DNA from 4 places in the Rhizobium sp. NLR8a genome. Region 1 is predicted to be linked to each of the others. Evidence: predicted binding sites of a transcription regulator. Region 1 holds the regulator's gene; each other region holds the start of a gene.
What was found. The regulator PhoB, encoded in region 1, activates phosphate uptake and scavenging genes when phosphate is short. The targets are predictions, from matches to a motif close to TGTCATNNANCTGTCAT.
Positions count from the first base shown of each region.

Region 2: a site for PhoB is predicted at 2,212-2,228, ahead of HJC04_RS13425 (YdcH family protein). Genes of this name have one in related genera too.
Region 3: a site for PhoB is predicted at 2,268-2,284, ahead of ppk2 (polyphosphate kinase 2). Genes of this name have one in related genera too.
Region 4: a site for PhoB is predicted at 3,676-3,692, ahead of HJC04_RS28070 (UDP-2,3-diacylglucosamine diphosphatase). Genes of this name have one in related genera too.

Region 1 is NZ_JABDWI010000004.1:272,682-280,020, forward strand. It holds gene pstC (phosphate ABC transporter permease subunit PstC) at 1-1,314, shown strand, start outside; gene pstA (phosphate ABC transporter permease PstA) at 1,311-2,633, shown strand; gene pstB (phosphate ABC transporter ATP-binding protein PstB) at 2,649-3,464, shown strand; gene phoU (phosphate signaling complex protein PhoU) at 3,508-4,221, shown strand; gene phoB (phosphate regulon transcriptional regulator PhoB) at 4,382-5,065, shown strand; gene HJC04_RS09565 (GcrA family cell cycle regulator) at 5,359-5,892, opposite strand; gene HJC04_RS09570 (aspartate aminotransferase family protein) at 6,316-7,339, shown strand, end outside.
Region 2 is NZ_JABDWI010000006.1:234,682-242,020, forward strand. It holds gene ykgO (type B 50S ribosomal protein L36) at 28-153, opposite strand; gene HJC04_RS13415 (5-(carboxyamino)imidazole ribonucleotide synthase) at 318-1,394, opposite strand; gene purE (5-(carboxyamino)imidazole ribonucleotide mutase) at 1,391-1,885, opposite strand; gene HJC04_RS13425 (YdcH family protein) at 1,902-2,105, opposite strand; gene HJC04_RS13430 (YdcH family protein) at 2,333-2,506, shown strand; gene HJC04_RS13435 (helix-turn-helix transcriptional regulator) at 2,702-2,962, opposite strand; gene HJC04_RS13440 (sulfite exporter TauE/SafE family protein) at 3,030-3,794, opposite strand; gene HJC04_RS13445 (thiamine phosphate synthase) at 3,903-4,556, shown strand; gene HJC04_RS13450 (tetratricopeptide repeat protein) at 4,567-5,649, shown strand; gene HJC04_RS13455 (chemotaxis protein) at 5,772-7,339, opposite strand, start outside.
Region 3 is NZ_JABDWI010000012.1:147,346-154,684, reverse strand. It holds gene HJC04_RS23180 (ABC transporter ATP-binding protein) at 1-442, shown strand, start outside; gene HJC04_RS23175 (GMC oxidoreductase) at 528-2,180, shown strand; gene ppk2 (polyphosphate kinase 2) at 2,336-3,250, shown strand; gene HJC04_RS23165 (hypothetical protein) at 3,409-3,600, shown strand; gene HJC04_RS23160 (aldo/keto reductase family oxidoreductase) at 3,729-4,604, opposite strand; gene HJC04_RS23155 (LysR family transcriptional regulator) at 4,702-5,613, shown strand; gene HJC04_RS23150 (pyridoxamine 5'-phosphate oxidase family protein) at 5,658-6,137, opposite strand; gene HJC04_RS23145 (alpha-ketoglutarate-dependent dioxygenase AlkB) at 6,198-6,767, opposite strand; gene HJC04_RS23140 (hypothetical protein) at 6,787-6,981, opposite strand; gene rpsU (30S ribosomal protein S21) at 7,029-7,262, opposite strand.
Region 4 is NZ_JABDWI010000017.1:92,315-99,653, reverse strand. It holds gene HJC04_RS28085 (MlaE family lipid ABC transporter permease subunit) at 1-388, opposite strand, end outside; gene dgcA (N-acetyl-D-Glu racemase DgcA) at 486-1,469, shown strand; gene HJC04_RS28075 (MFS transporter) at 1,421-2,638, opposite strand; gene HJC04_RS28070 (UDP-2,3-diacylglucosamine diphosphatase) at 2,803-3,615, opposite strand; gene HJC04_RS28065 (hypothetical protein) at 3,886-4,221, shown strand; gene HJC04_RS28060 (histidine phosphatase family protein) at 4,406-5,155, shown strand; gene HJC04_RS28055 (SAM-dependent methyltransferase) at 5,427-6,251, shown strand; gene HJC04_RS28050 (FAD-binding oxidoreductase) at 6,454-7,339, opposite strand, start outside.

The sequences.
Region 1 (7,339 bases):
GTCGTCCTCTGCGTCTGGCTCTCCGTCGGCCCCGGCGTCATCCAGTCCTCGGTGCGCGGCACTTTCCCTGCCGAGGTCAAGGCGCAGGCCGCGGTCGAACAGGATCTGAGCTATTCGATGGTGGCGACGGTCGCGCGCGGCCTGACGATGCTGACATCGGACGAAGCCGCCGCGGTGGCAAACGATCCGGCCGCCCTGCAGGCCAAGCTCAGCGAAAAGGGCGTGCCGCTCGCCGGCCAGCCGCAGCCATACATGGTCGAGGCCGCCAAGACGCTCAATTCCATGAGCATGACGAGCCGCCTCGCCATGACCGCGATCGTCTTCATTCTGGCCGTTGCCGGCGCCTTTTATGCGCTGCGCGCCATCGCGCCGCGCTTCCGCGCCCGCAACCGCGTCGAGCGCGTCATGCTTTGGGGCCTGCTGCTCGCCTCCTCGATCGCCATCCTGACGACGGTCGGCATCGTGCTGTCGATGCTGTCGGAAGCGGTTCGCTTCTTTGCCGTCGTTCCCGCCGGCGATTTCTTTTTCGGCACTGTCTGGGATCCGCGCTTTGCCGGCGCCGGCAGCTCGTCCTTCGGCCAGTTCGGCCTGATCCCGCTCCTGCTCGGCACGCTTTATATCGGCCTGGTCGCCATGCTGGTAGCCGTGCCGGTCGGTCTCTTCGCCGCCATCTACATGGCCGAATACGCCTCGCCGAAGGTGCGCGGCGTCTCCAAGCCGCTGCTCGAAGTGCTCGCCGGCATCCCGACGATTGTCTACGGCTTCTTCGCCCTCGTCACCGTCGGCCCCTTCCTGCGCGATTTCTCCGCGCAGATCAGCGGCCTGCTCTCCGGCAACTATTCGAACTTCATCCAGGCACAGAGCGTTCTGACCGCCGGTATCGTCATGGGCATCATGCTGATCCCCTACGTTTCCTCGCTGTCGGACGACATCATCACCGCCGTACCGCGGGCGCTGCGCGACGGTTCGCTCGGTCTCGGCGCCACACGCTCCGAAACCATCAAGAAGGTGGTCCTGCCGGCGGCACTTCCCGGCATCGTCGGCGCGCTGCTGATGACCGCCTCGCGCGCCATCGGCGAAACCATGATCGTCGTGCTGGCCGCAGGTGTTGCCGCCCGCATTCAGATCAACCCCTTCGAGCCGATGACCACGGTGACCGTCAAGATCGTCAATCAGCTGACAGGCGACCTCGAGTTCACCTCGCCGCAGACGCTGGTCGCCTTTGCGCTTGGCATCACGCTGTTCTGCATCACGCTTAGCCTCAACATCTATGCGCTCTACATCGTGCGCAAATATCGGGAGCAGTACGAATGACGAACATTGTTTCTCCCGCCGTCGGTGTCACCGTTTCCAAGGCGCCTGCCCGCCGTGACATCGGCATCAAGCGCCGCTATGCCGCCGAGCGCCGGTTCCAGGCCTACGGCATCGCCGCCATTGCCTTCGGCCTCATCTTTCTCTTCGTCCTGCTGTGGACGGTGATCGGCAAAGGCTACACCGCCTTCCAGCAGACGACGATCACCCTGCCGATCGAATTCGCCGAAAAGACGATCGATCCGAACGGCAAGCGGGCGACCGATCCTTCGGTGCTGATCGCCGCCAACTATCCGGTTCTGCTGCGTGACGCGATCGTCAAGCAGCTGAACATCAATGCATCGAGCCGTCCGGATGTGCGCGATGCAACCGCCATGCTCTCCAAGAGCGCGCCGATCCAGCTGCGCGATCTGGTCGTCGCCGATCCCTCGATCATCGGCAAGACGGTCAATGTCACCCTGCTCGCTGATGCCAATATTGACAGTGCCAACAAGGGCCAGATCGATCTTTCCGTCGATGAGAAGAACCGCAAGGTCAACGACAAGCAGGTCAACTGGATGAACCAGATGAAGGCGGGCGGCGTTCTCCAGAAGCAATTCAACAGCGGCCTCTTCGTCAACGGCAATTCCAGCCGCCCGGAGGCCGCCGGCCTCGGCGTTGCCCTCATCGGCTCGCTTTACTTGATGCTGATCGTGCTCGTTCTGTCGCTGCCGATCGGCGTCGCCGCCTCGATCTATCTCGAGGAGTTTGCGCCGAAGAACAGGCTGACGGACCTGATCGAGGTCAACATCAACAATCTCGCCGCCGTCCCGTCGATCGTCTACGGTCTGCTCGGCCTTTCCGTCTTCATCAACTTCATCGGCCTGCCGCGCTCGGCTTCGCTGGTCGGTGGCCTGGTGCTGACGCTGATGACCCTGCCGACGATCATCATCGCCACCCGCGCGGCTCTGCGCGCCGTGCCGCCTTCGATCCGCGCCGCAGCGCTCGGCCTCGGCGCCTCGAAGATGCAGATGGTGTTCCACCATGTCCTGCCGCTTGCCATGCCCGGCATCCTCACCGGCACGATCATCGGCCTGGCGCACGCGCTTGGCGAAACCGCGCCGCTGCTCTTGATCGGCATGGTCGCCTTCGTCGCCAATGCGCCCACGACACCGCTCGAGCCCTCGACGGCCTTGCCCGTGCAGGTCTATATGTGGGCGAACGAGGCCGAACGTGCCTTCGTGGAGCGTACTTCGGGTGCCATCATCGTCCTGCTCCTGTTCCTGATCGTCATGAACATGGGCGCCATCCTCTTGCGTCGTCGCTTCGAGCGCCGCTGGTAAACGGAGTTAAACATCATGAACATGCTGACGGAAGCTGCAGTTGAAAAGGCGCTGGATCAGAAGATGAGCAACGTCCCGTATAAAATGATTGGACAGGATGTCTCCGTATATTACGGCGAGAAGCGCGCGCTTTTCGACGTGAACCTGAACATCCGCGAAAACACCGTAACCGCCCTGATCGGCCCCTCGGGCTGCGGCAAGTCGACCTTCCTGCGAAGCCTCAACCGCATGAACGACACGATCGAAGGCTGCCGCGTCACCGGCAAGATCACGCTCGACAGCGACGACATCTATGATCCGGATATCGACGTGGTCGAACTTCGCGCCCGCGTCGGCATGGTTTTCCAGAAGCCGAACCCGTTCCCGAAGTCGATCTACGAAAACGTCTCCTACGGCCCGCGCATCCACGGTCTCGCCAAGTCGAAGGCCGATCTCGACCAGATCGTCGAGAGCAGCCTGCAGCGCGCCGGCCTGTGGAACGAGGTCAAGGACCGCGTGCACGAATCCGGCACCGGCCTCTCCGGCGGTCAGCAGCAGCGCCTGTGCATTGCCCGCGCCGTCGCCGTCAGCCCGGAGGTCATCCTGATGGACGAACCCTGCTCGGCCCTTGATCCGATTGCCACCGCCAAGGTCGAGGAGCTGATCCACGAGTTGCGCGAGAACTACACGATCGTCATCGTCACCCACTCCATGCAGCAGGCCGCGCGTGTTTCGCAGCGCACCGCCATGTTCCACCTCGGCAACCTCGTCGAGGAGAACGACACCGACAAGATGTTCACCAACCCCGACGATCCACGCACCCAGGATTACATCATGGGTCGCTTCGGCTGATCCCGGCGACACGAAGCTTTCCGTTATTCGAGGACAAAGCCCCATGGCATCGACACATATTTATTCCGCCTATGATGATGATCTGAAGTTCCTCTCCAGGCGGATTTCCGAAATGGGCGGCCTGGCCGAACAGATGGTCGCGGAATCCGTCCGGGCGCTGGTCAACGGCGATACGGCGCTGGCGCAAAAGGTCATTTCCGACGATGTGATCCTCGATCACACCGAACGCGAGATTGGCGACAAGGCGATCGTCACCATCGCCCGCCGTCAGCCGATGGCCTCGGACCTGCGCGAGATCATGGGTTCGATCCGCATCGCCGCCGATCTCGAACGCGTCGGCGACCTCGGCAAGAACACCGCCAAGCGCGTCATCGCCGTGCAGAGCACAGGCGTGCCGCGCAAGCTCGCCCGCGGCCTCGAGCACCTCTCCGAGCTGGCGCTCGTCCAGCTCAAGGAAGTGCTCGACGTCTATACGACACGCGCCGCCGACAAGGCGACCGCCATCCGCGAACGCGACAACGAGATCGACGCGATGTACACCTCGCTGTTCCGCGAGCTCTTGACCTACATGATGGAAGATCCGCGCAACATCACGAGCTGCACGCATCTGCTCTTTTGCGCCAAGAACATCGAGCGCATCGGCGACCATGCCACCAACATCGCCGAGACGATTTACTACATGGCGACGGGCGCCCAGCCGGAAGGCGATCGTCCGAAGGATGACAGTGCCAACACCGTCGGCGCCGCGACGGAATAATTGTTCCGAACGAGCCGCCCGGGCCAGCCGCCCGGACCAGTCACTTGCGTGCGCGCCCGTTCGGGGCGCGCAAAGAGGTCGCAGCCAATTTCTGAATTTGCGCAGGACGCCTGCTTAAATCGTCCCGGTTTAAGGCTTGTGCGCGAGGAGACGGACACGCATGATCCCGAGAGTCGCAGTTGTTGAAGACGAGGAAGCGCTGAGCGTGCTTCTTCGCTATAATCTTGAGGCGGAAGGCTTTGAGGTCGATACCATCCTGCGCGGCGACGAGGCCGAGATCAGGCTTCAGGAGCGCACGCCCGACCTTCTCATCCTCGACTGGATGCTGCCCGGCGTCTCCGGCATCGAACTCTGCCGGCGCCTGCGCATGCGGCCGGAAACCGAGCGGCTGCCGATCATCATGCTGACGGCGCGCGGCGAGGAGAGCGAGCGTGTGCGCGGACTGTCCACCGGCGCCGACGATTACGTCGTCAAGCCCTTCTCGACCCCCGAGCTCGTCGCCCGCGTCAAGGCGATGCTGCGTCGGGCCCGTCCCGAGGTGCTGTCCTCGGTGCTGAAATGCGGCGATATCGAGCTCGACCGCGAAACCCATCGTGTCCACCGCAAGAGCCGCGAAGTCCGCCTCGGCCCGACCGAATTCCGGCTGCTGGAATTCCTGATGTCGTCGCCGGGCCGGGTCTTTTCCCGTTCGCAGCTGCTGGACGGCGTCTGGGGCCACGACATCTATGTCGACGAACGCACCGTCGACGTCCATGTCGGCCGCCTGCGCAAGGCGCTGAATTTCTCCAATATGCAGGACGTCATCCGCACCGTCCGCGGCGCCGGTTATTCGATGGAGGCCTGAAGGCTGAGGGAGTGTGGGGTTGGCGTTCCCGCCAAACGCACGGCAGTACGGCTTGTGAGGCCCGCCTTGTCGTCCATCGTCGCCGCTGCGGAGCCAGCGTCGTTGCGCCGGCGAGGCTTATGCGTCTCGGCACCACCTTTCCATCGCGCCTGCAAAGCCGACTTGTCCCGGCGCCACCTCTCCTCCGTCAAGCCCTGGCATGACGGAGTGTGGGGGTTGCTAAACGCAAAGGTCACTTCCCACTCGAATAAGAAACGGCGGCCCGTTTTTTATGTCTGGCTATACCGGTCCGCTCAGCTGACCCGCGCCGCCGCCCGGCGGCGTTCGTTGATCGGCTGATAGGCAAGCTTCTGATGATAGCTGCAATAGGGCGAATTGTCCGGGGATTCGCAGCCGCAGAAATGGAAATCTTCCTTGAGCGGATCGCCGACCGGCCACTTGCAGGTGCGTTCGGTGAGCTCCGTCAGGCCGAGGCGGCGGGAAATCGGCACCACCACGTTGCCCTTCGGCACATATTCCATTTCCTCGACTGTATCGATCTCGATCTCTTCCTTCAGCAGGGTTGCGCCCTGCTGGCGGGTCACGGTGCGGGTGGCGATCCGGGAGGCGTAGTTCGGCGCGCGCGGCGCGGATGTCTGGCGCTTCGGCGTGCGCGCCGCGGTGGCCGTGCCGCCGGCCTTGGCGCGGCCGGGAAGGCTGAGCCTGTGCACCTTGCCGATAACGGCGTTTCGGCTGACCCCGCCAAGCTGCGCAGCAATCTGGCTGGCGCTCAGTCCTTCGGCCCAAAGCTTCTTGAGTTTCTCGACCCGCTCGTCTGTCCAGTTCATGCCCTGTCTCCACCTTTTGCGTTGGTGATGGCAGAATCCCTCACCGTTGTCCCGGAAGCCTCCGAAACAAGAAACGCTTGATCAATTTTGGTGACTAGTTCCGCCGCATGCAGTCTAGTAATTGAACTTTAACCTAGTGTGAGGCTGACTCCGTGACAAGAGTCGCGGGAATCCGGATGAATCGAATTTCAAGTTTTTCCCCAACTTGCTGCCTCTGCGTGTCATTTCTGCAATAATGCCTGTTGAAGGCCGAAAGTGCCCCTGTACAAGCTTGCGGCATACGCTAAGGCCGCAGTTTTGTTGACATTGCAGCGCGAAAAGGAAATAGTACCGCTCGCCGCCGAAAGGCGGCATTTTTGATTTTTCGGACCTGGTTTTGTTAGCCGGAATCCGCGCATGACAACATTGAACGGGAGACCCGCGATGGCTGAAGCCGCGCCGCTTTACGACACCTATTCTCGTGCCCCGCTGCGGTTCGAGCGAGGCGAGGGCGTATGGCTGATCGCCGAGAGCGGCGAGCGTTATCTCGATTTCGGCGCCGGGGTCGCCGTCACCTCCGTCGGCCACGGCAACCCGCATGTGGTCGCGGCGCTGAAGGAGCAGGCCGACAAGGTCTGGCACCTCTCCAATATCTATGAAATTCCCGGCCAGGAGCGCCTGGCCAAACGCCTGACCGACGCCACCTTCGCCGACAAGGTGTTCTTCACCAATTCGGGCGCCGAGGCGCTCGAATGCGCCATCAAGACGGCGCGCCGCTATCAGTTTTCCAAGGGCCATCCCGAGAGGTTCCATATCATCACCTTCGAAGGCGCTTTCCACGGCCGCACGCTGGCGACGATCGCCGCCGGCGGCCAGGAGAAATATCTCGAAGGTTTCGGCCCCAAGGCGCCGGGTTTCGATCAGGTGCCGTTCGGCGACATCGATGCCGTGCGTGCCGCCATTACCGATGCGACGGCCGCAATCCTGATCGAGCCGGTGCAGGGCGAGGGCGGCGTGCGTCCCGCCACCAGCGAATTCATGAAGGCGCTGCGCCGGATCTGCGACGAAAATGGCCTGCTGCTGATCCTCGACGAGGTGCAGACGGGCGTCGGCCGTACCGGCAAGCTGTTTGCCCATGAATGGTCCGGCATCACGCCTGATATCATGGCCGTCGCCAAGGGCATCGGCGGCGGCTTCCCGCTCGGCGCCTGCCTTGCAACCGCCGAGGCCGCTTCCGGCATGAAGGCCGGCACGCATGGTTCGACCTATGGCGGCAATCCGCTGGCCATGGCGGTCGGCAGCGCCGTGCTCGACGTCATCCTCGCCGATGGCTTCCTTGAGCATGTGCGCGACGTCGCGCTCGTCTTCCGCCAGGGACTGGCCTCGCTCAAGGATCGTTATCCCGATGTGATCGAGGATATCCGAGGCGAAGGGCTTCTTCTCGGTGTCAAGGCTGCGGTTCCCTCGG
Region 2 (7,339 bases), on a different contig from region 1:
CGCGGCGCACAATCCGGATTCGCGCAATCAGCCCTGACGAGCCTTGTAGCGCGGGTTCAGCTTGTTGATGATGTAGATGCGGCCCTTGCGACGAACCAGACGGTTGTCACGGTGACGAGCCTTGAGCGACTTGAGCGAATTCTTGATCTTCATTTTTCTGATCCGCGATCTCTATGGGGGAATTCACATTCGCCCGTAACTTTAACAATCAAAAGCGCGCCGTCGGGGCGCGCTCTTTAGGTGGGGGTGCAGATACCTCGTCACCTCCAGCGTGTCAACCACGTGACGGTGTTTTTCCCAAGCCGCAGGACCGTTTCTCACCGCGAAACCGGCAATTTCGGCGCCAATGTCGTGACATGACCCATCTTGCGGCCGGGGCGCCACTCGCTCTTGCCATAGAGGTGAACCAGCGTGTCGGGACGTTGCAGCCAGTCGCGGACGGCAAGGATATCGTCACCGACCAAATTCTGCATGACGCAGTCGGAGTGGCGCTCGCCATTGCCGAGCGGCAGGCCGGCGACAGCGCGGATATGTTGCTCGAACTGGCTGACGACGCAGGCGGCTTCCGTCCAATGACCGGAATTGTGGACGCGCGGCGCCATCTCGTTGGCGATCAGGCCGCCATCGGCAAGCACGAAGAATTCGATGCCGATCACGCCGACATAGTTCAACGCGGCGAGAATCTTTTCGGCCGATCGACGAGCGGCCTCCGCTGTCGTCGCCGAGATTGCGGCCGGAACGGTCGAGGTATGGAGGATGCCGTTGCGGTGGACATTCTCGGCGGGATCGAAGCAGACGACCGTCCCATCCGCGGCACGCGCGGCGATGATCGAGACCTCGCGCTCGAAGGCGACGAAGCTTTCGAGGATGAGCGGCACGGCCCCGAGCGCGGCATAGGCACCGTCAGGATTGTCGGCGGGCGAGCGGAAAACCTTCTGCCCCTTGCCGTCATAACCGAGGCGGCGGGTCTTCAGCACGCCCTGGCCGTCGAAATCTTTCAGCGCGGTTTCGAGATCTGCCTGGCTGTCGACCGCATGAAAGCGAGCGGTTGAGATGCCGCAGCCGTTGAGGAAGCGTTTTTCGACGAGCCGATCCTGGGCGGCCTCAAGCGCCTTGGCAGGCGGATAGACGGCGATGCTTGCCGAGAGCGCTTCGGCGGCTGCGACGGGCACGTTTTCGAATTCGTAGGTGACGACGTCGCAGGCGTCTGCCAGTTCGGCCAGTGCCGCCGGATCGTCATAGGCGGCAACGATCTGCCGGTTCGCCAGTTGGGCGGCGGGGCAGTCGAGCTGCGGCTCGAGGATGACAGTGCGGAAATTCAATCTGGCGGCGGCGATGGCCAGCATGCGGCCGAGCTGGCCGCCGCCGACTATGCCGATTGTTCCTATGGTCATTGGTTGTCCATTGGATATTCGGCGACGGCAGCACTCTGGCGCTCGCGCCATTCGTCGAGCCTGTCGGCAATCTCTTCGTCGGAAAGGGCCAGCACGGCGGCGGCGAGAAGAGCGGCGTTGACCGCACCCGCCTTGCCTATGGCGAGGGTCCCAACCGGAATGCCGGCCGGCATCTGCACGATGGAAAGAAGGCTGTCCTGGCCGGACATGGTCTTCGACTGGACCGGCACGCCGAAGACCGGCAACGGCGTCATCGATGCGGTCATGCCCGGCAGATGCGCCGCACCGCCAGCACCGGCGATGATGACCTTGAAGCCTTCCGCACGGGCGCCCTTGGCGAAATTCATCATGCGCTCGGGCGTACGATGCGCTGAGATGATGCGCGCATCATAAGCGATTTCCAGCGCTTCCAACGTGTCGGCCGCGTTCTTCATGGTCTCCCAATCGGATTGGCTGCCCATGATGATGGCGACGAGTGGTCTATCTGTCATCCTGCGGCGGTTCCTTTCAGGCAATGATGTCGGGAACGATCTGGTCTTCCAGCTTGGAGAGCTTGTCCTTGATGACGAGCTTTTTCTTCTTCATGCGCTGGATTCGCAGAGCGTCGCATCCGGTCTCGATCATGGCGTTGATCGCAGCGTCGAAATCCTCGTGCTCCTGGCGCAGACGCGCCACCATGAGCCTGATTTCCGCCTGTTCCTGATCGGCCATATGCATTCCCCGTTATCGTCCACGGACCTTGTCCGATCTGCCGATGATTTCCGCAAGCTCCTATCACCAAATACGGGTAACGGCTAGTTAGTCGTGATCATGAATTTGCCATCGCATCTTCATCTTTTGGCCTTCGACAAGCCTTCAAAAATATGTCACAGTCCGCCCGTTGACACCTTGATCCCCGACGACGATGGTCGGGGAGGGTAAGAGGAAGGAAGGGTCAAATGACAGTTGAAGCTCATCTTGAATCACTCCAGAAAAAGCATGTTGCTCTCGAGGAGGAGTTGCATGCACTCAGAACAGCTCCTTCTATCTCCGATACAGAAATTGCCGAATGCAAGCGCCGCAAGCTGCGCATCAAGGACGAGATTCAGCGTCTCAAGTCATCCGTCCATTAATCTTCCCAAGGGTCGCCGGGCGATCATCTTGCGCAAGAGGTAAATCCATCCATTCCGCCTAAAATTTGCAAGAACCGGTGATCACACCAGAATTGCGCCAGCCCGATGCTTGTGACGTCGCGGCTGGCGCGTTTGCGTCTGCTTGCGGCAAAAGGGCGTTTTTATGATGCGTCAGGGGTGTGATCGGAGGCGCGGTCAGGCCCAGAACTGATCCAGCCACAGATTGAGCTTGTCAAAGCCGCGGTTGTTGACCGCGTAGATGCGTTTCGTACCTTCCGAGGTCACGGAGACAAGATTGCTGTCGAGCAGTGCCTTCAGGTGCTGCGAGACAGCGGGCCGACTGATCGGCAGGCCCTCGGCAAGCTCGTTGACCGTGCGCGGCGCGCGCCGCAATTCCTCCAGCAGAAAGCGCCGGTTCGGGTCGGCAATCGCAGAGAAGGGGTCCGTGTTCGACATGGCAGAAACGCTACGTCAAACCGGCCGTTGCAGCAAGGAAATTGTGCATTGCAGCGTACTGCCGCCCTTACCAGCCGAGGCCCTCGCGTATGATCAGAAAGGCCGCGATCAGCGCCATCGCATACATGAAAGGATAAAAGATCTGCGGCTTCATGCGGCGCACGCACCAGGCCCCGGCAAGGGTGGCGAGCGGCGCGAAAGGCAAGAGCGTGGCGGAGGTCGCAAGGTTCTGCGTGTCGAGCTGGCCGAGGGCAAAGTAGGGAATGAGCTTGATGGCGTTGAGGATTGCGAAGAAGCGCACGCTGGTGCCGGTATATTCGCGCGGCTCCAGTTTGAGCGGCAGGGCATAGATCTGAAACGGCGCGCCGCCGGCATGGGCGACGAAGCTGCCATATCCGGAAAACGTTCCCCAGAGGGCGGCAGCGACCGGCCGCTGTCCGTGCGGGGGGATCGTCTTGCTGGCGCCGGGGCCGAAATTGTTCCAGAAATAGCGCAGGCAGAAGAGGATCGTCACCGCGCCGATGACGACGCGCAGGACATTGCCGGGAACAAGCGCCGAGGTCGCCCAGCCGAGGGCAATGCCGAGAATTGCGCCCGGCAGCATGATCTTCAGCGTCGCCCAATCGCCATGCCTGCGCCAGATGACAAGCGAGATCATGTCCATGAAGACCAGGATCGGCAGCAGGATTGCCGCCGCCTCGAGCGGCGAGACGACCAGGGCGAGAAAGGGCAGGCCGATCAGCGACAAAGCGTCGCCCATGCCGCCTTTTGCGAGACCAACAAGCAGAACCGCGGGCACGGCGGCGTAGTAGAATGACAAGTCCTGCGGCATGCTTTCGACGTCCTCCTCTTGCAAGCCTCCTCTAACGGAACTACTCACACAAAACGAGTGCGGATCCGTCTTTTCGAGAAGGGAATTCGCAGGAAACGGAAAGACCTCATGACCGAACCCGAAAACCGCTGCCGCCTGGTGCTCATCGTCCCTGATATTGCCGACGCCGATGAACAGGCAAGGATCGTCACCGATGCGCTGAAGGGCGGCGATGTCGCCTCCGTCATCGTGCCGCAATACGGGCTCGACGACGGCGCCTTCCAGAAACATGCCGAAAAGCTGGTGCCGGTGATTCAGGATGCGGGGGCCGCCGCGCTGATTGCAGGCGACAGCCGCGTGGCGGGACGGGCGAAGGCCGATGGCCTGCATATAACCAGCAACGCGCAGGCACTGTCGGAGGCGATCGACAAACACGCTCCGAAGCTGATCGTCGGCGGCGGCAATGCCAGCGACCGGCACAATGCGCTGGAGATCGGCGAAGTCAGGCCGGATTATATCTTCTTCGGCAAGCTTGATGGGGATATCAAGCCGGAGGCGCATCCCAAGAACCTCGCGCTCGGCGAATGGTGGGCCTCAATGATCGAAATCCCCTGCATCGTCATGGGCGGCACCGATCCCGTGTCGGCTCTTGCCGTTGCCGAGACCGGAGCAGAGTTCGTGGCGCTGCGGCTGGCGGTGTTCGGGGAGCCCGGCCGAGCGCCATCCATCGTTGCCGAGATCAATGCTCTGCTTGACGAAAAAGCGCCACGGTTTGAGGATTGAAATCCCGCTCATGCCGATCCTGCCCGCCCGCCCTTTGAAATATCTGCTTGCCAGCATAGTCGCCCTCACTGCGGGCGGGTCTGATATCGCCGTGGCGCAGGCACCGGACAGCGTCATCAGCCAGCCCGGCGCTGCGCCGGCGTCAAGCTTTCGTACCGACCGGCACACCAACGGGGATGTGAAGCCCTCGGACGGTGTCGGCGTTTTTGATCGCATGGGCGCGAAGCTGCCCGACCTCCCGCCCGAGAAAGATTACAAAGGTCCGATCGACGAGGCGTACGGCGCCTATCAGCGCGGCTATTATCTGGCGGCGATGGACAAGGCGCTGCCGCGCGCGCAGCTCGGCGATCCGGCGGCGCAGACGCTGATCGGCGAAATCCTCTCGCAAGGCCTCGGCGTCAAGAAGGACGTGAAAGGCGCTGCCTTCTGGTACGGCAAGGCGGCCGAAGGCGGCGATCCTGCGGCGATGTTCAAATATGCGCTCATGCTGATGGAAGGCCAAGGTGTGCCGCGCGACAAGGTCAAAGCCGACGACTATATGCGCAAGGCGGCCGAAGCCGGCAATCCTTCGGCCGAATTCAACTGGGCGCAGATTGTTGTCGCCGACAATCCCGGCGAAAAGGGGCTGAAGCTCGCGCTACCGTTTTACGAGAAATCGGCCGAGCAGGGCATTGCGGATTCGCAATATGCCGTGGCGCAGATCTATGCGACGCTGAAGGATCTGCCGGAGGAAAAGAAGCAGCTCGCCCGCGAGTGGATGGCGCGCGCCGCGCGCGCCGGCTTCGACACAGCCGAGCTCGATCTCGGCATCTGGCTCGTCAACGGCGTCGGTGGTCCCAGGGATTACGTCAAGGGTTTCGAATGGCTGAAACTTGCCGCCAATGGCGGCAATGTCGTTGCCCAGAACAAGCTTGCCCATCTCTACATCAACGCCATCGGCACGCCGCCGAATCCGATCGAGGCGGCGAAGTGGTATGTGCTGTCGCGCCGTGCCGGGCTTGCCGATCCGGCGCTGGAAGATTTTTATCTCGGGATCGAGGACGATCAACAGAAGGCGGCGATCGATGCCGCCAACAAATTCCGGCGGCGATAGCCGCCGCGTGTTTCATTCTCTAAAGCATGTCGTGATCCTTCAGATTCGCTTATCATGCTCTCGGTCTTTGGTTTTCCGCATGTCTTTATCGCAAACCGCTGCACAGTTTTGCGAGACATGCGCTAGAAAAGCGCGTCGGCGAAAAGATCCACGTCATTTTCGGTTTTGGCGGTCTCGGCGGGCGCTGTAATGTTTTCATTGCTTGCCGGGATGATGTCGCGATGAATGTTTCGCTCCTGGACCATCGTGTAGAGCTTGAAGATCTTGCGGTCGAGCGGTGCGATGGCCTCCGCGAGGTCAGAAATATCGGCGACATCGATGCCGGCGACGCCTTTGAGCACATCGGCGCAGCGGGCAAGGACATCGCCGAGTTCGTGCTGGAAGTCGAGCTTGCCGATCAGCAGGCCGATCTTGGCGGCAACCTCGCGGCCGTTTTCGGCGAGCACCTTCAGCTCGTTTTCCATGACATTGGCCGCGGAACGGATGTTGCCGACAGCCGAGGTCAGGCTCTCGTCCAGTCCGCCGGCCGCAGCGTCCGTGGCGGGAGCCGCGCGCCCGGCAGCGGCTTCGAGCGCCGGCAGGCCGTTGACGATGGCATCGGCGGATTCATCCAGCTTGCCGGCGAAGATGCGCAGCTCGGCGGTGACGACATTGATCGACTTGCCTTCCTCGCCAAGCCGGCTGCAGCGCAGATTGGTGTTCAGAGCCATGTAATGGATGTCGGTCCTGACAACGCGGATGTTGACGATGGCTTCGGAAAGCTTGGCGGCCGTGCCGATCGTCGAATGGCTTACCTGGTCAGCCTGCCGGCTTGCCGTGTCAACCTGTTTGACGATCTCGTGGGCGGCGGAAACGCTGGATTCCAGCGCGCGCATGAAATTGCCGCCGGCTTCGCCGCTTTCGGTGCCCATTTGATCGCGCAGTTTGAGGATTTCCCGCATGTCGTGGTCGAAACTCGCAATCGTCTTGACGACGTTTTCCGAATCCCGCTGGAAATTGATCCACATGTCGTTGATCTGCGCCGCGGTCAGATGGTGAACGACATTCTGAAGACGCTGGCGCGCACCGGCGTCGAGCCTGGCGCCATCTTCGCCCGCGAGGAAATCTTCAAGCATCGAAAAGGTTGCCTGTACATGTTCGATGCGCTGACGGGTGATGTCGCCGATCTGCAGGGCCGATAGAGTCGAGCTGACCTTGCTCTGGACGCCGCGTGCGATCGCGCCGACCTCGCGGGCGAGGACACCGAGGTTTTTGCGGTGTTCGGCGATCTTGGCGGCATCGTCGCGCAGGGCTCCGGCGACGGCCGGAACGGTATCGGCGTAACTCCTGGAAACGTTGGCTCCGAAGGAGGCGGCGAACTTGACCTCTTTCTCAAGGCTGTCGAGATGGGCGGCGAAACGATTGACCTCATCGGTGCCCGAATAGATTCGCTCCAGAATCTCCTGAGCAAAGCCGGCGAATTCGGCGAGGCCGGCGCCAGTGATCTTGACAGTCACGGCAAAGGTTCTGAGATAGCGCATCGTCTCCTGCATGTCGGCGACGTGTTTGCGCAGATCCCTGCCGGTGTGCGCCAGCGAGATGAGCGCCTGCTGGCGATTTTCTTCGGTGACCGGCAATGCAGTCAGGATTTCCACGGTGGCGCGGAGATCGGCGCCGGTATCGCTCGCCTCCTTGTCATCGAGTGCCTTGG
Region 3 (7,339 bases), on a different contig from region 1:
GCAGCTCGCCTCGCCGGCGGAGATCTACCGCCGCCCGGCCAACCTCTTCGTCGCCGGCTTCATCGGTGCTCCGGCCATGAATTTCATCGAGGGCCGGATCGAACGCGACGGCGACACTCTGCTCTTCCGGAGCAACGGGCTGGCCGTCGATCTCTCGGGATATGCTTTCCGGGCCGCGGTGGCGGAAGGGCCTGTTACATTAGGAATTCGCCCTGAGCATCTTGTGCTCGACGGGGTGGTAAGCGGGCTGCCCACCATTCCTGGCCACGTTTCCGTCGTCGAGCCGATGGGATCGGATACCGTCGTCTGGTTCGACTGGACGGAGCAGAGCCTCTCGCTTCGTCTTATGGGCGACGTCGACGTCAAGCCGGGCGATGCCGTGGCTCCGGGCCTGGATATCGCCAAGGCGTCGCTCTTCGCCGCCGATGGATCGCGGCTATGACGCGCCATCCCTGCGCTTTCCCGCAATTCCGGACGCGTCTCACGCTGCTTTGAGGAATTGCCCCAGGACAGGATTTGAAAGAGACATGTCTGAGATCGTTTATGATGCGCTGGTGATCGGCTCCGGCGCTGCGGGTTCCTTTGCCGTCAAAGAGCTGACGGCCCATGGACTGTCGGTGCTGCTGCTCGAGGCTGGGCCGGCCGTCGGCCCCAGAGATTTCGATCCGGCGCGCAAGAAGGCGCCGGCAAGCAGCATCAATATCTGGGAGCGCGCACGCGCCACACTGAAGGGGCAGCCGATCCAGGCGCGGTCGGCCTTCTTTACTGAACGCTTCAGCCACTTCTTCGTCAACGATCGCAAGAACCCCTATACGACGCCGAAGGGTGAGCCCTTTCTCTGGATCCGCGGCCGCCAGGGCGGCGGGCGTCTGCACAGTTTCGGCCGCGTGCTGCTGCGCTGGACCGACGATGATTTCAAGATCCGCTCGCGCAGCGGAAAGGGCGTGGACTGGCCGGTCTCCTATGACGAGCTTGCGCCCTTCTACGACGAAGTGGAGGCCTATCTCGGGCTGTACGGCAACAGGGACGATGTGCCGACCTTGCCGGACGGCCTCTATGCGAAACCGGCAAGCCTGACGCCCGCAGAACAGATCTTCAAGCAGGCAGTGGAAAGCCGCTGGCCGGAACGGCGCGTCGTCTCCTGGCGCTATATCGCGCCGGACGCCGAACGCATGCCGCGACCGCTGCGGGAGGCAAAGGCGAGCGGGCGGCTCACAGTCCGCTATGACGCCATCGTGCGTCGCATCACCACCCACGAAAAGACCGGCCGCGCCACCGGTGCGGAATTCATCGATCGCAATACGGGCAAGGTTTCGACGGCGCGTGCCGCGACGGTCGTGCTCTCCGCCTCGCCGATCGAGAGCGTGCGGCTGCTGCTGAACTCGGCATCGGCAAGACATCCTGATGGACTCGGAAACAGCTCGGGCGGGCTCGGGCGTTATTTCATGGACCAGCTTCCATGCCTCGCCTTCGGCTCTTTTTCCAAGGCGAAGGGTTGGGCCGTTGACGATTCCGCTCCTGTCGATCCTTTCTACAATCCGTCGGGTGGGATCTTCATCCCGCGCTTCGGCGAGGGTGACGCCGCCCGCGGCGATTTCGACTATCAGGGCAGCGTCGGCAGGGCGCCGGTTTCAGAGGAGACCGATGCGCGTCTCGCCTTCTTCGGCTTCGGCCGCATGCTGCCCTATGCCGACAATCGCATCACCCTCGATGGCAAGCGAAAGGATGCCTGGAACATTCCGGTGCCGCACATTCGCTGCGTCATGCAGGAGGAGGAGCAGCGGCTGCTTCGCCGGCAGCAGGAGGCGTTGATCGCCATGATCCGGGAGGTCGGCGGCGACCTGGAATTCATCGGCTCTCCCAGCGGCCTCAAGGAGATGGGCAGGGGCGCCTTTCCCGACGCCGATGCCTTCAGCCGCTTCATGTTTCGCAAATGGTTCCGCAAGACCATGTGCATGGGCGCGGCAATCCATGAAACTGGCGGCGCGCGCATGGGCGAAAGCCCGGAAGCCTCGGTGCTCAATCCCTACAACCAGCTCTGGGATGCCCCGAACGTCATCGTTACCGACGCCAGCGCCTTCCCGGGCAGCGGTATCGCGGGCACGACGCTCACCGTCATGGCGCTGACGATCCGCGCCTGCCGCAACCTTGTCGACCACTACCGAACGGGGCTGCTCTAGTCCCGCCTCCATCTCGTCGTGAGCGGCGTCGAAGAAGTTCGCCGGCATGTGGAGTGGCGAAAGAGGCGAACAAGTGAACGAGCTTTGGGTTATCCAACCGTCACACTAACTTTGCAGTGACATGCTCCTGTCAACTGAGCAGGAAGGGAAAGCCCATGTCTAAAACACATCAGGACCAGCTCAGCCGGATAAAGGCCGAAATCGCCGACAGCTTCGATGAGGAGCTGGAAATGCAGATGGAGGAAGACCGGCTGGACGATCTGGTCGTCGAAGGAATGACGGAACCCGCGGAGCAGACGCTCGATCGAAAGATCTATTTCCGCGAGCTGTTCCGGCTGCAGCATGAGCTGGTGCGGCTGCAGGATTGGGTCCAGTACAAGCAATTGAAAGTGGTGGTGCTTTTCGAAGGCCGGGATTCGGCCGGCAAGGGCGGCGCGATCAAGCGCGTGACCCAAAGGCTCAACCCGCGCGTCTGCCGCACCGTGGCACTGCCTGCGCCGACCGAACGGGAGCGCCATCAATGGTATTTCCAGCGTTATGTCCCGCATCTTCCCACCGCCGGCGAGATCGTGCTCTTCGACCGCAGCTGGTACAACCGCGCCGGCGTCGAGCGCGTGATGGGGTTCTGCACCCCTGACGAACTCGAGGAGTTCTTCCGCTCGGTGCCCGAATTCGAACGGATGCTCGTCCGTTCCGGCATCGTGCTGATCAAATACTGGTTCTCGATCACCGACGAGGAACAGGAATTCCGCTTCAAGATGCGCATCCACGATCCGCTGAAGCAGTGGAAGCTTTCGCCCATGGACATGGAAAGCCGCATCCACTGGGAGGAATATACCAAGGCCAAGGAAGAAATGCTGGCGCGCACACACACCAGGGAAGCGCCCTGGTGGGTGGTGCAGGCCGTCGACAAGAAACGGGCGCGGCTGAACTGCATCGCCCATCTTCTCGAGCAGATTCCCTATGAGGATGTGCCGAAGCCTGAGATCCAGCTGCCGGGCCGTATCCGTCATGCCGACTACATCAGGGCGCCGGTTCCGCCTGAAATGCTCGTACCGGAGCGCTATTGAAAGCATAGCTGCAACAAGTCGGCTGCCGAAGCGTTGAAGCCGAGACCGCATGGTCACTGCCACCGTGCGGTCAACGTGTGTTTCCCAACGGCTGCATCGTGAAGTATAAAGACTGAGCGTCCTTCGGCCGATAATACGGAGATGACAGGAGGTTGATCATGACGGGCTTTTGGAGATTAATCGTTCAGGAGGTTGTGCTCTCGGCGATTCTGGCCGCCGGCACTGTTATCGGCCTTCCCAAGCTTGCCGATCCGAACGCCAGTGCCAATTATCCTTTGGCAATCGTCGTTTTTCTGGCGATGTCAGGGGCCTTGGTGGCTTATGAGCTTCTGACACGGAAGCCATCCTGATGCTCTCGTTTACCGGCCGGTTGGCGCAGCCAACAAGGTGCTGCCGACCGACAGATTGCGCCGGCAGGTCCGGCAAGCTCGCTACGCCGCGCGAGAACACGGCGCAACGATTGCGCCGCCGGCAGCTGTCAGGCCGCGATGTCAGCCATATGATTCAGTTCCTCAACGGCATCATCCGGTAGCACCAATCCGGCAGCAGCGAGATTTTCCCTGAGATGGCCGAGCGACGACGTGCCCGGGATCAGCAGGATATTGGGTGCGCGGCGCAACAGCCAGGCGAGCGCCACCTGCATCGGCGTGGCGCCGAGGCGTGCGGCGACATTGGAGAGCGTGGACGATTGCAGCGGCGTAAATCCGCCGAGCGGGAAGAAGGGTACATAGGCGGTGCCTTGACGGGCGAGATCGTCGATCAGCCGGTCGTCGTTCCGATGCGCCAGATTGTACTGGTTTTGCACACAGACGATCTCGGCGATCCCGCGGCCTTCGGCGACCTGTTTTGATGTGGCGTTGCTTAAGCCCACATGACGGATCAGACCCTGCCGCTGGAGATCGGCCAGAACCGCAAGGGGTGCTTCTATCGAGCCTTCGGCCGGGCGATGCAGGTCAAATGCGATCCGGAGATTGACGACATCAAGCGCATCAAGGCCGAGGTTGCGAAGATTGTCGTGAACCGCCTGCGTCAGTTCCTGGCGCGAGAAGGCCGGAATCCAGGATCCGTCCGTGCCGCGCCGCGCGCCGACCTTGGTGACGATGACGAGATCGTCGCCGTAGGGATGGAGCGCTTCACGGATGATCTGATTGGTGACGTGCGGGCCGTAGAAATCGCTGGTGTCGATATGGTTCACACCACTTGCGACCGCCTCGCGCAGCACTGCCAGGGCGGTGTCATGATCCCTGGGCGGACCGAACACGCCAGGCCCTGCAAGCTGCATGGCGCCATAGCCAAGTCGCCTCACCGTGCGGTCGCCGATAGTGAATGTGTCGGACTGATTTATGATGGACATGATCTCGCTCCTTTCAAGAGATGAGGCCAAACTTACTCCTTGGCGGTGCGTATGATAACCGAGTACAATGCGCACAGGCTGTGCGGAGTGGCGAACAGTGAAAGCAGACCTGAGTGACCTCAACGCCTTCGTCGCAGTGGCGCGGGCGGGTGGTTTTCGCGAGGCAGCGCGCGCCAGTGGCAGCAGCGCCTCCTTCTTGAGCGAAGCGGTGCGTCGCCTGGAGGCCGATCTTGACGTCAGGCTCTTCAATCGCACGACCCGTAGCGTCGTTGCGACCGATGCCGGCAAGGGTCTGCTGGAGCGGCTCGGCCCTGCATTGACGGAGGTGGAGGCCGCGCTCGACGTGGTCAACCGTTTTCGCGACAGGCCGGCTGGTTCGCTGCGCCTCAATGTGCCGGTCAGCGCTGCACGGCTGGTGCTGCCCGCCATCGTCCCGCCATTCCTAGCCGCCTACCCCGACATTCGCCTGGAGATCGTCGCCGAGGAGAGCTTTGTCGACGTGCTCGCTGCCGGGTGTGACGCCGGCATCCGTTATGACGAGCGGCTGGAGCAGGATATGATCGCGATTCCGATCGGTCCGCGCTACCAGCGCTTTGCCACTGCGGCGTCGCCTGCTTATCTCGACCGCCACGGGCGGCCGCAACATCCGAGGGAACTTCTCGGCCATGCCTGCTTGCTGGGCCGTTTTGCCAGTGGTGCGCTGACGACCCCATGGGAATATGAGCGGGACGGTGAAGTCGTGCGGGTCGAACCGACCGGCCCATTGATCGTCAGGGTCGGTGGGGCGACCGATCTTTCCATCGACGCGGCGATCGCGGGCACAGGAATCATCTGCATTTTCGAAGACTGGCTGCGCCCGCATTTCGACAGCGGCGTCCTCGAGCCCATCCTCGAGCCGTGGTGGCAGCGCTTTTCAGGACCGTTTCTCTATTATCCCGGCCGGCGTCTGGTGCCTGCGCCGCTCAGGGCATTCATCGACTTCGTCAAGGCATCGGCCGGCCGGGCTTGATGTCCTTCGGCGAGCGGCATGCCTTCGGCCTTCGCGCCTATGTGTCAGAGCGTGACCTCGGCATTGTCGCCCATATCCGGTTTGCTGTTGGTGACCGCTGCGGCCGCCATTTTAATATAGCTGATGATGGTGCCGGGGCTGTCCCAATATTCAGCCGAAGACGGGGTAACCTTGAGGATGCGGATGGAGGGATCGTCGGGATTGTCCCACCATGCTTTTGCCGGCGTTACCCATAATTCACGGATCTTTTCGCGGTCGTTCTGCACCTCGGCCGTCCCCGATACGGAAACATATTTCTGTGCCTTGGTGTCAGCAAAGGCCAGGCAGACATTCGGCCAGCGGGCGACCTCGTCGTCCTTGTGACTGGCTAGATCAGTCAGAAAATAGACTGCATTTTCGAGTTGCGCGCTATAGACAGACATTGGTCGGGCGCGCAGATCGTCGCCGTTGCGGGTGGTCAACATGCAGAACCCTATTCTGTCGATCAACTCCCACACCCGTGTCGCGTCATCCTGCTCGGCCATCGTCATCTCCATTGTGGGAAAGACGGATTAACCATTGGCTTGAGCCAATGTTCCCGCTGTTTATGCGGCCAACTCCCGGAAGGTGATCGAGTAACGCAGTCGGTCGACAGGCGGGATGGAATGCTCCCAGAGCGTTCTTGAGGCGCCGGCCATGAGATAGGCGGAGCCGGGTTCAAGCACGAGCGATCGTCGCTGCCACTTGTCGCCGTTCCGGCGCCTCAGCCTGAAGGTGCAGGACGAAAGCAGGGAGATGCCGACGACGCGGCCGAACACGGCTTTATCCTTATGCCAGCCGATCGGCGCGCCAGGTGCGTATTCCGTCACGAGAGCATGTTCCAGCGCCTCCGGCGCGATATTCGCGAAGCATGCGGCGATCTCGCGAATGGGGAGCAGCCATGAGGGTATTTCCCCTGCTTTTCTCATGCGCTGACTGTCGAAGTCGTATTTCCAGCCGAAGGAGACCGTCCTGCGCTTGCCTTCGAACCCGTGGAAGTCGAAGGCTTTGAACGGCAGGGCCGGTATCGCTTCGAGAGCTGAGCGCTGCAGATCGACGGGCACAATATCCCGGATATATCGGAAACCCTCGGGAAAACCGTCGTCGGCCACACCAAAGAGATCCTTCTGCGCCATCATGGTCACCGCTCGCTCCTCAATGCACGCTCGGGGTTTCCATGACCATCGCGAAATCTTCTGCGACCAATTCGCTGACCGCTATGAGGATTTCCTCCCGTGAAAAGCCCGATGTCAGTGCGTGCTGGATCAACTCCTGTAAATCCGGCTCCACGACATCGCGACAATCCTCGAGGCGTTCCTCCGAAATGGTGAGGCTATTCAATTCGTCCATTGTCTATCCTTTCGGCAAATGTAACCGCTGAGGCCGGGGGCAGGATTCTAACGCGCGGCCGTCCGCTTGCGCCCGACCAACAGCCCTTCGCGCTGCATCTTCTTGCGTGCAGCCTTTCGCTGCCGGCTGATCGCTTGCGCTTTTTCCCGGAGGCGGCGTTCCGACGGTTTCTCATAGGCGCGCCGTTCCTTCATTTCGGGAAACAGCCCTTCGCGCTGCATTTTCTTCTTCAAGGCCCTGAGGGCCTGATCGACATTGTTGTCTCTGACGAGTACCTGCATGTCGGATTCTCCTTGTTGGATGAGTGTCGATCGTCTTTCAGCCGAACTGCGCGGCGATCGGCGTCTACATTCGCTGC
Region 4 (7,339 bases), on a different contig from region 1:
CCAAGATGCGCGCGGCAAGCGAGACCTTCTCCTTCTGTTCCGGCTCCGGTTTGGCTGGCTCCTCCGAAAACATCTCCAGCATTTCGTCGATATGCGGATTGGTGCCGACGAAGCGCACCGTGCGCCCGGCCGCTTCCTCCTCCTTCTTTAGCCGGCAAAGAAGCCAGATACCGGCAGTATCGATGTCCGATACATCAGAAAGGTCCAGCGTCAGATTGCCGATCTTCTCTCGCCGAAGCTTATCGAAGTCGCGCAGCACAAGATGCACATAGGCGCTGCGCCAATTGCCGCTGAGACGAACATGCTGCCCCGAACCATCTGGCCGGTCGTCCACTTGCAGTGAGGCGGCGTTGCGATTCTCGGCGTTCAAGATACTTGTGTCTTTCAAGGCTTACGGCGACATTGCCGACTCGCGAAGCGGATCGCCGCCGGCGCGTCAATATACAGAAGCAACGTCCAATTTCCATGCTCGCAGGATAGCAATAATGCCGCGCACCCTCGATATCCAGATGAATTCCTTTCCGATTGCCGGGACCTTCACCATCTCGCGCGGCGCGAAGACGAAGGCCGAGGTCATTACCTGCACAGTCACGGAAGAAGGCGCGCAAGGGCACGGCGAATGTGTGCCCTACCGCCGCTACGGTGAGACCATGGAGAGCGTCTTCGCCCAGATCGAGGCGGCGCGCCCGCTGATCGAATCCGGCATTTCGCGCGACGATCTCTTGTCGGCGATGCCGCCGGGTGCGGCACGCAACGCGGTTGATTGCGCTCTCTGGGATCTCGAAGCAAAACGGACGGGCCAAACGGTCGCCGCCCGCCTCGGCCTCACTTCGCTCAAACCGCTCACGACAGCCTACACCATCTCGCTCGGTGAGCCGGACGTAATGGCCGCGCAGGCGCGCGAACATGCCGGTCGCGCTCTGCTCAAGGTCAAGGTGGGAACCGGCGACGATGAAAGCCGCATCCGCGCCGTCCGCGCGGCGGCACCCGAAGCTGCGATCATTCTCGACGCCAATGAGGGCTGGCCGGAGGCGGTGCTGGAACGTCATCTGCAGATCGCCGCAGAGGCGGGTGTTGCCCTCGTCGAGCAACCGCTGCCAGCGGGCCGCGATGCGCTGCTTGCCGAAATCCGCCGCCCGCTGCTGGTCTGCGCCGACGAGAGTGTGCACCACACCGGCGATCTCGCAAGCCTTGCCGACCGCTATGATGCGATCAATATCAAGCTCGACAAGACAGGCGGCCTCACCGAGGCCTTGGCAATGAAGACCGAAGCCGAGAGACTCGGCATTTCGATCATGATCGGCTGCATGGTCGGCACCTCGCTCGCCATGGCGCCGGCCGTGCTGCTCGCGCAGAATGCCGATTTTGTCGATCTCGACGGCCCGCTGCTGCTTGCCCACGACCGCGAGCCCGGCCTGCGCTACGCCGCTTCCCTGGTCTTTCCGCCGGAAAGCGCCCTCTGGGGCTGAAGATAATAGGCTGAGATGACGATCCCGAGGCCCGTAAGAGCGACGAGCGCCATGACGTAATAACTGACGAGACCGAGCCAAGCGTAGAGATAACCCGAAGCGATGGTCATTAACCCCATCGCCATGCCGACATAAAAGAAATAGGCGCCCTGCGCCGAGGCCTCCTGCGTCTCCTGCACTGTCGCCACGATCCGCCGCTGCACGCCGGTATGCACGAAGGCATAGGTGAAGCCGTGGAAGCATTGCAGCAGAAAGAAGCCGGCAAAGCCGGCATTCATGGGAAACAGGATCCAGCGGCAGACGCTGACGGCGCAGCCGAAGCGGATTAGGGTCCAGGCAGTGAAGCGCCGATTGAGCCGCTTCGACAGAAAGAACACCGTCACCTCCGAGGCAACGCCGGCGCTCCAGAGCAGGCCGACTTGCGTGCCGGAAAAGCCGAGCTGATGCCAATAGATCGAGGAGAAAGCATTGAGCACGGCATGGCTCGACTGCTGGATGGCGACGCCGATCAGAAGCAGCAGCAAATGCGGTTCGCGCAGGCCGCTGCCGGTGGCGGCAGGAAGGTCGATCGGCAGACCGCGCCGCCGGGTCGGCCCGATACGCGGACAGAAGATCGCCATCACTACCGTCATCATGAAGCCGAACACCATGACGATGAGCACCATGCCGCCGCCCCACCGGCTGATCAGCTGACCGCCGACCAGCGTCGAGACGATGAAGGCGATGGAGCCCCACACGCGCATCGACCCATAATCGAGCCCCCAACGCCGCACGCCTGAAATGACGATCGATTCGACCACGGGCACATAGGGCGCAAAGCTGGCGCCCTGCAGCGCGAAGACGATTGTCACCGGCCAGAAGCTGGTCGACCAGTAAAGCGCGATCGCCGTCAGCAGCGACAGGCTCCCCGACCAGAGCAGCACGGTGGCGCGCTCCTTCATGCGGTCGGCGATCATGGCGACGACAGGCGCCACCAAGACTCGAACCACCATCGGTATGGCGAGGATAATGCCGATTTCATGGTCGCTGAAACTATGGGTTTCCAGCCATACCGGGAAGAATGGCAGCACGACGCCATTGACGAGCAGCGGCGCGCAATAAGACAGCGCACTGAGCAGCCGGAAGCGCGGCGGCGCTCCCTCACCCGGGAAATGTTGAGCGGGAATCATCTGTGGACCTGAAGGAAACTGGATGTTTTCCTAACACACCACCCGGGGGGCGCCTATTGCGAGAAATAGCCGTCCGGAAACGTTTTAGAAAATAAATATGGCCTGTTACCTCGCGGTAACGGCTAAATTGCCGGCGAGCCGCCGCGACAGCGACGGCCGTAAAATCACGCCGCCTGCGGGGCGAGTTCCGCCTCTTCGGTACTCTCGATGGCGGTAAGCGCCGGTACGGCGGTGGCAAGCGCCCGCCAGGTGATCAGTTCGAAGGTGCCGTCGGCATGTTCGGCAACCGCCGTGCAGCTTTCCACCCAGTCACCCGTGTTGATGTAGCGAATGCCGTCCATATCCTGGATCATGGCGTGGTGGATGTGGCCGCAGATCACGCCGTCGGCGCCGCTCTTGCGGGCCTCTTCGGCTACGACGCGCTCGAACTCGCCGATGAAATTGACCGCGTGCTTGACCTGCAGCTTCGCCCAGGCGGAGAACGACCAATAAGGCATGCCGAGGCGGCGGCGTACGGCCGCGAGCAGGATGTTGATGCGGATCGCCGTATCATAGGCCCAGTCGCCGAGATAGGCGAGCAGGCGGGCGTTGCGGACGACGACATCGAACTCGTCGCCGTGCAGGATCAGGTATCTCTTGCCGTCCGCGCCGTCATGCATCATACGCTCGACGACCTCGATGCCGCCGAAATGCATGCCCGGGAAGTCGCGCAGAAATTCGTCGTGATTGCCTGGGATATAAACGACGCGCGTGCCCTTGCGCGCCTTGCGCAACAGCTTCTGGACGACGTCGTTGCAGACCTGCGGCCAGTACCAGCTGCGTTTCAGACGCCAGCCGTCGACGATATCGCCGACGAGCACGATGGTGTCTGCCTCGTGGTAGCGCAGGAAATCGAGCAGGAAATCAGCCTTCGCGGCCTTCGAGCCGAGATGAATATCGGAAATGAAGAGCGTGCGGAAATGTCTGGGTTCCATCATGTTTGTCACGAACAGTGCTCGTGCCCCATCTTTCATCTAGCCCTCCAAAACCAGACTCGTGTTTCAGGAAGATGACAAGCTGGGGAAAAGCCCTGCAGACCGACCCATACCGTCTGGATGGTAAACGCCGGTCCCGTCGGTCACGAAGGTCGCAAAACCGAAATCGGAAATCCGATCACCATAATTTCGTGCCGCGAGGTTCTAGATCTTTCCCGCATGCCGAGAATCAAATTAACAGCAGGTGCCGATTTGGCGTATCCTTGGGGGTTGATGATGCATGTCCACACCGCGACGATAATGATTTCTATTGCAATACTTGCAGGCTGTGCACCGACGCAGCAGGATTATGATGCGACCGTCACGTTGCTGCAAGGCAGCACCAGAGCGAGAAATGAGTTCGTCAAAGTTTGCGCAAAGGATTTCGATGCAAATGCGCGTCGCACCGCCGGGATCGTGACAAACGTCTCTGACAAGGACGCTCCGAGGGTCGCCTGCCAGCGATATCTGGCGGCCGCGATCTCCGGTCGGGCCACGTATCAGGATCTGCTCGACATCAAGGCTCACCGGTTTACGCCAAAGCTCGTCAAGATCTTCCAGGGCCGCTGATAGCGCGGAAGCCCCTCCCTCGCTCCTTGATTTTGGAACCGAGTGAACAAGATCGACGGGCCAAGCGGATTGGGGCAAGCGGCGACCAAACGCTCGCCCCCTTTTCCGACCGACGATATTGCCCTGCCAATCGAGCGCGTTCATGATGACGACGATTCCATATCCGATGAAGCGGGGATGGCCGATGCGTCTCTTTCTCGTTCGCCACGGCGAATCCCTCGGCAACATCAACGAACAGGCCTACCGTCAGTTCGGCGATCATAACGTGCCGTTGACCGAGTGGGGCTATCGCCAGGCGGCGGAGGCAGGCGCTGTCATCGCCTCGTACCTGAGAGGGCTGCCGAGCGAGGGATTCCAGAAGCTGCATATCTGGTATTCGCCGTTCCTGCGCACGCGCCAGAGCAAGGATGCGCTGCTCGAAGTGCTGCCGGAAAACTTCGTCGGCGATGTCAGGGAAGATTATCTTCTGCGCGAGCAGGATTTCGGCCTCTTCACCGAAATCTACGATCATGCCGAGCAGAAACAGAAATTCCCCGAGGAATTCGAAAAATGGGCGAGGCTCCGCAACAACAGCGGCAAGTTCTATGCACGGCCGCCGGACGGCGAAAGCCGGGCGGACGTGGCGCAGCGGGTGCGTCTCTTTCTCCAGACCGTCATGCGCGAAGCCGAGACCGGCGACCACAATGTCGCGATCGTCGGCCATGGCGTCACCAACCGCGCGGTCGAAATGAATTTCCTGCACCACTCCGTCGACTGGTTCGAGCGATCCGACAATCCTGGGAATTCCGACGTCACGCTGATCGAGGGAACGCGTTTGCAGGGCTACGACACGATCCTGCTCCACCAGGCCGCCGACCGGCAGCCGGGACAGGAGGACAAACTGCGCGATGCCTATGGCGCTGACGTGAGGATGACGCCGAAGTGCGGTGGGTAAACCGTTCCTGAGTTCGCGCACTCATCCATGTGCACGAGGTTCGGCCAGTCCCAGGCAAATGTGAATTCAAGCAGAGATTGGTGCCATATTCACTTGCGGCACAGAGTTGCAGATGGTTCATTTTCCCGAAATAGCTCGTGAGACATTCTGAAAGCTCTATTTCAACACTGCCATCCGCATGACGGTTCGGAGACGATGAAGGAGAGATGTCGAAATGACGAGGAGATCAAGTCTCGTACTGCAAGAAGTCCGTCGGCTAAACGCAAGGATGATGGCCGCGGCCACAGGCTCGCCGGATGAACGGTATGAACGCATTTTCGACCTTGTACCCCGCGAAGCCTTCCTTGGTCCCGGTCCGTGGCATATCGCCGTCCATCCTTGGAAGAAATCCTACCGGCATCGCTACATTGAAACTCCGAGCGACGATCCGGTGCATGTTAATCAGAACGTGCTGGTCGCACTTGATCGGACGAAGGGCATCAACAACGGCGAGCCCCTGTTGCATGCAGGTTGGCTCGGGAGCGTGAATCCACAGCGCGGCGAAGTGGTGACCCATATCGGAGCAGGCACTGGCTACTACACCGCAATGCTCTCGATGTTGACGCTCCCATACGGCAGCGTGCATGCCTTTGAAATCGATGACAATCTTGCTGAGCGTGCGCGTGAGAACCTCGTTCCCTTCGAAGGGGTTTCGGTTACTCATGGTGACGCTACTGTGCTGACGCTGCCGTCATCCGACGTGATCTACGTGAATGCCGGCGTTGTGGCCCCGCCAGCACATTGGCTCGAATCATTGCGTCCAGGCGGTCGTATGATCTTTCCTTGGCGCCCGAACGAGGATGTTGCCGTCACGATGCTCATCACTCGAGGTCAATCGGAATTCTCGGCGCAGCCATTAATGCCAGCTTGGTTCATTCCCTGCATTGGCGCAAGTGACCCTCGCCAGAGCCTTAGAGTCCCGGATCGCACCGGCGCACGAACCATCCGCTCCGCCTGGCTCACCAGAGATCGCAAACCCGACGAAAGCGCCGCCGCGATCTTCCGCGACGTATGGTTCTCCAACGATTCCGCAGCTCCAACCACAGTTGCCACGTAATTCGCAATTCCGCGAAAAGCTGCCAGCGCTTGAAGTGCGGCAGCCTAATTTCGCAAACCTGTCGCAAAGGCCTGTCTCCTGCGACAAGAAGCGTTCCAATTGAGGTACAGCGTCGACATTGGTGGCTTGCCAATCACCTGCCTCCATCGGTCCAATACTCGTGCCTGACCAGACCGCTTGAGCCGACGCGCGTCGCGGCCCGTCACGCAGCCCGCACGGCCGCCATCGGCTTCACATTCTGGTTCATCCGGAACAGATTGTTCGGATCGTAGCGCAGCTTGATTTCGGAAAGGCGCGCATAATTGGCCCCGTAAGCCATTTCGACCCGATCGGTCTCGTCCTCCGGCATGAAGTTGATGTAGGCAGTACCCACAGCATGCGGTTTGGTTGCCTCAAAGAGTTCGCGTGCCCAGCCGATGCAGTTTCCGTCCATCTCGGATTCCCGCCAGCGTGCATGGACATTCATGACAAAATGCGAACTGCGCTGTGGAAATGCTGTGGCTTCGGTCGGCACGCGGCCGGCGGCGCCGCCGACATGGCCGATGAATATTTCGCATTCCGGCCCTGGCAACTTCCGCACGGCATTGGTGAGAACCTCGATCGCCGCATCGGAGAGGGAGGCGAAATCCTGGCTCTTCCAGTAGTTACGGGCGCCGGGCGTTAGAAGCGGGTCGAATGCCTGCTGCCAGCCGATGAATGGCATCGGGCCGACGATGTCGGCGATCGGCTTTCCGATCCCACGCAATCTCGCCGCCGCCTTTTCGCCCGCCGCCATGTCCCCGCAATAGCACATGGCGAGCACCACGATTTCCTTGCCGTGCCATTCAGCCGGCAGGAACGGCAGCGGCGGCGCCTGGCGCATCACCACCCAGCAGGTCAGCTCGTCGGGTGCTGTTTCCAGCGCCTCGCGATACTCTCTGAGAACTTTTTCCGCATCGGCGAAGGGATGCACCACCAGTCCGGCGAAAACTTCGGGATGGAGCGGGTTGAGCTGGAATTCGAAGGAGGTCACGACGCCGAAATTGCCGCCGCCGCCGCGCAGGGCCCAGAACAGGTCCGGCCGCTCGGTCTCGCTCGCCTTCACCAGT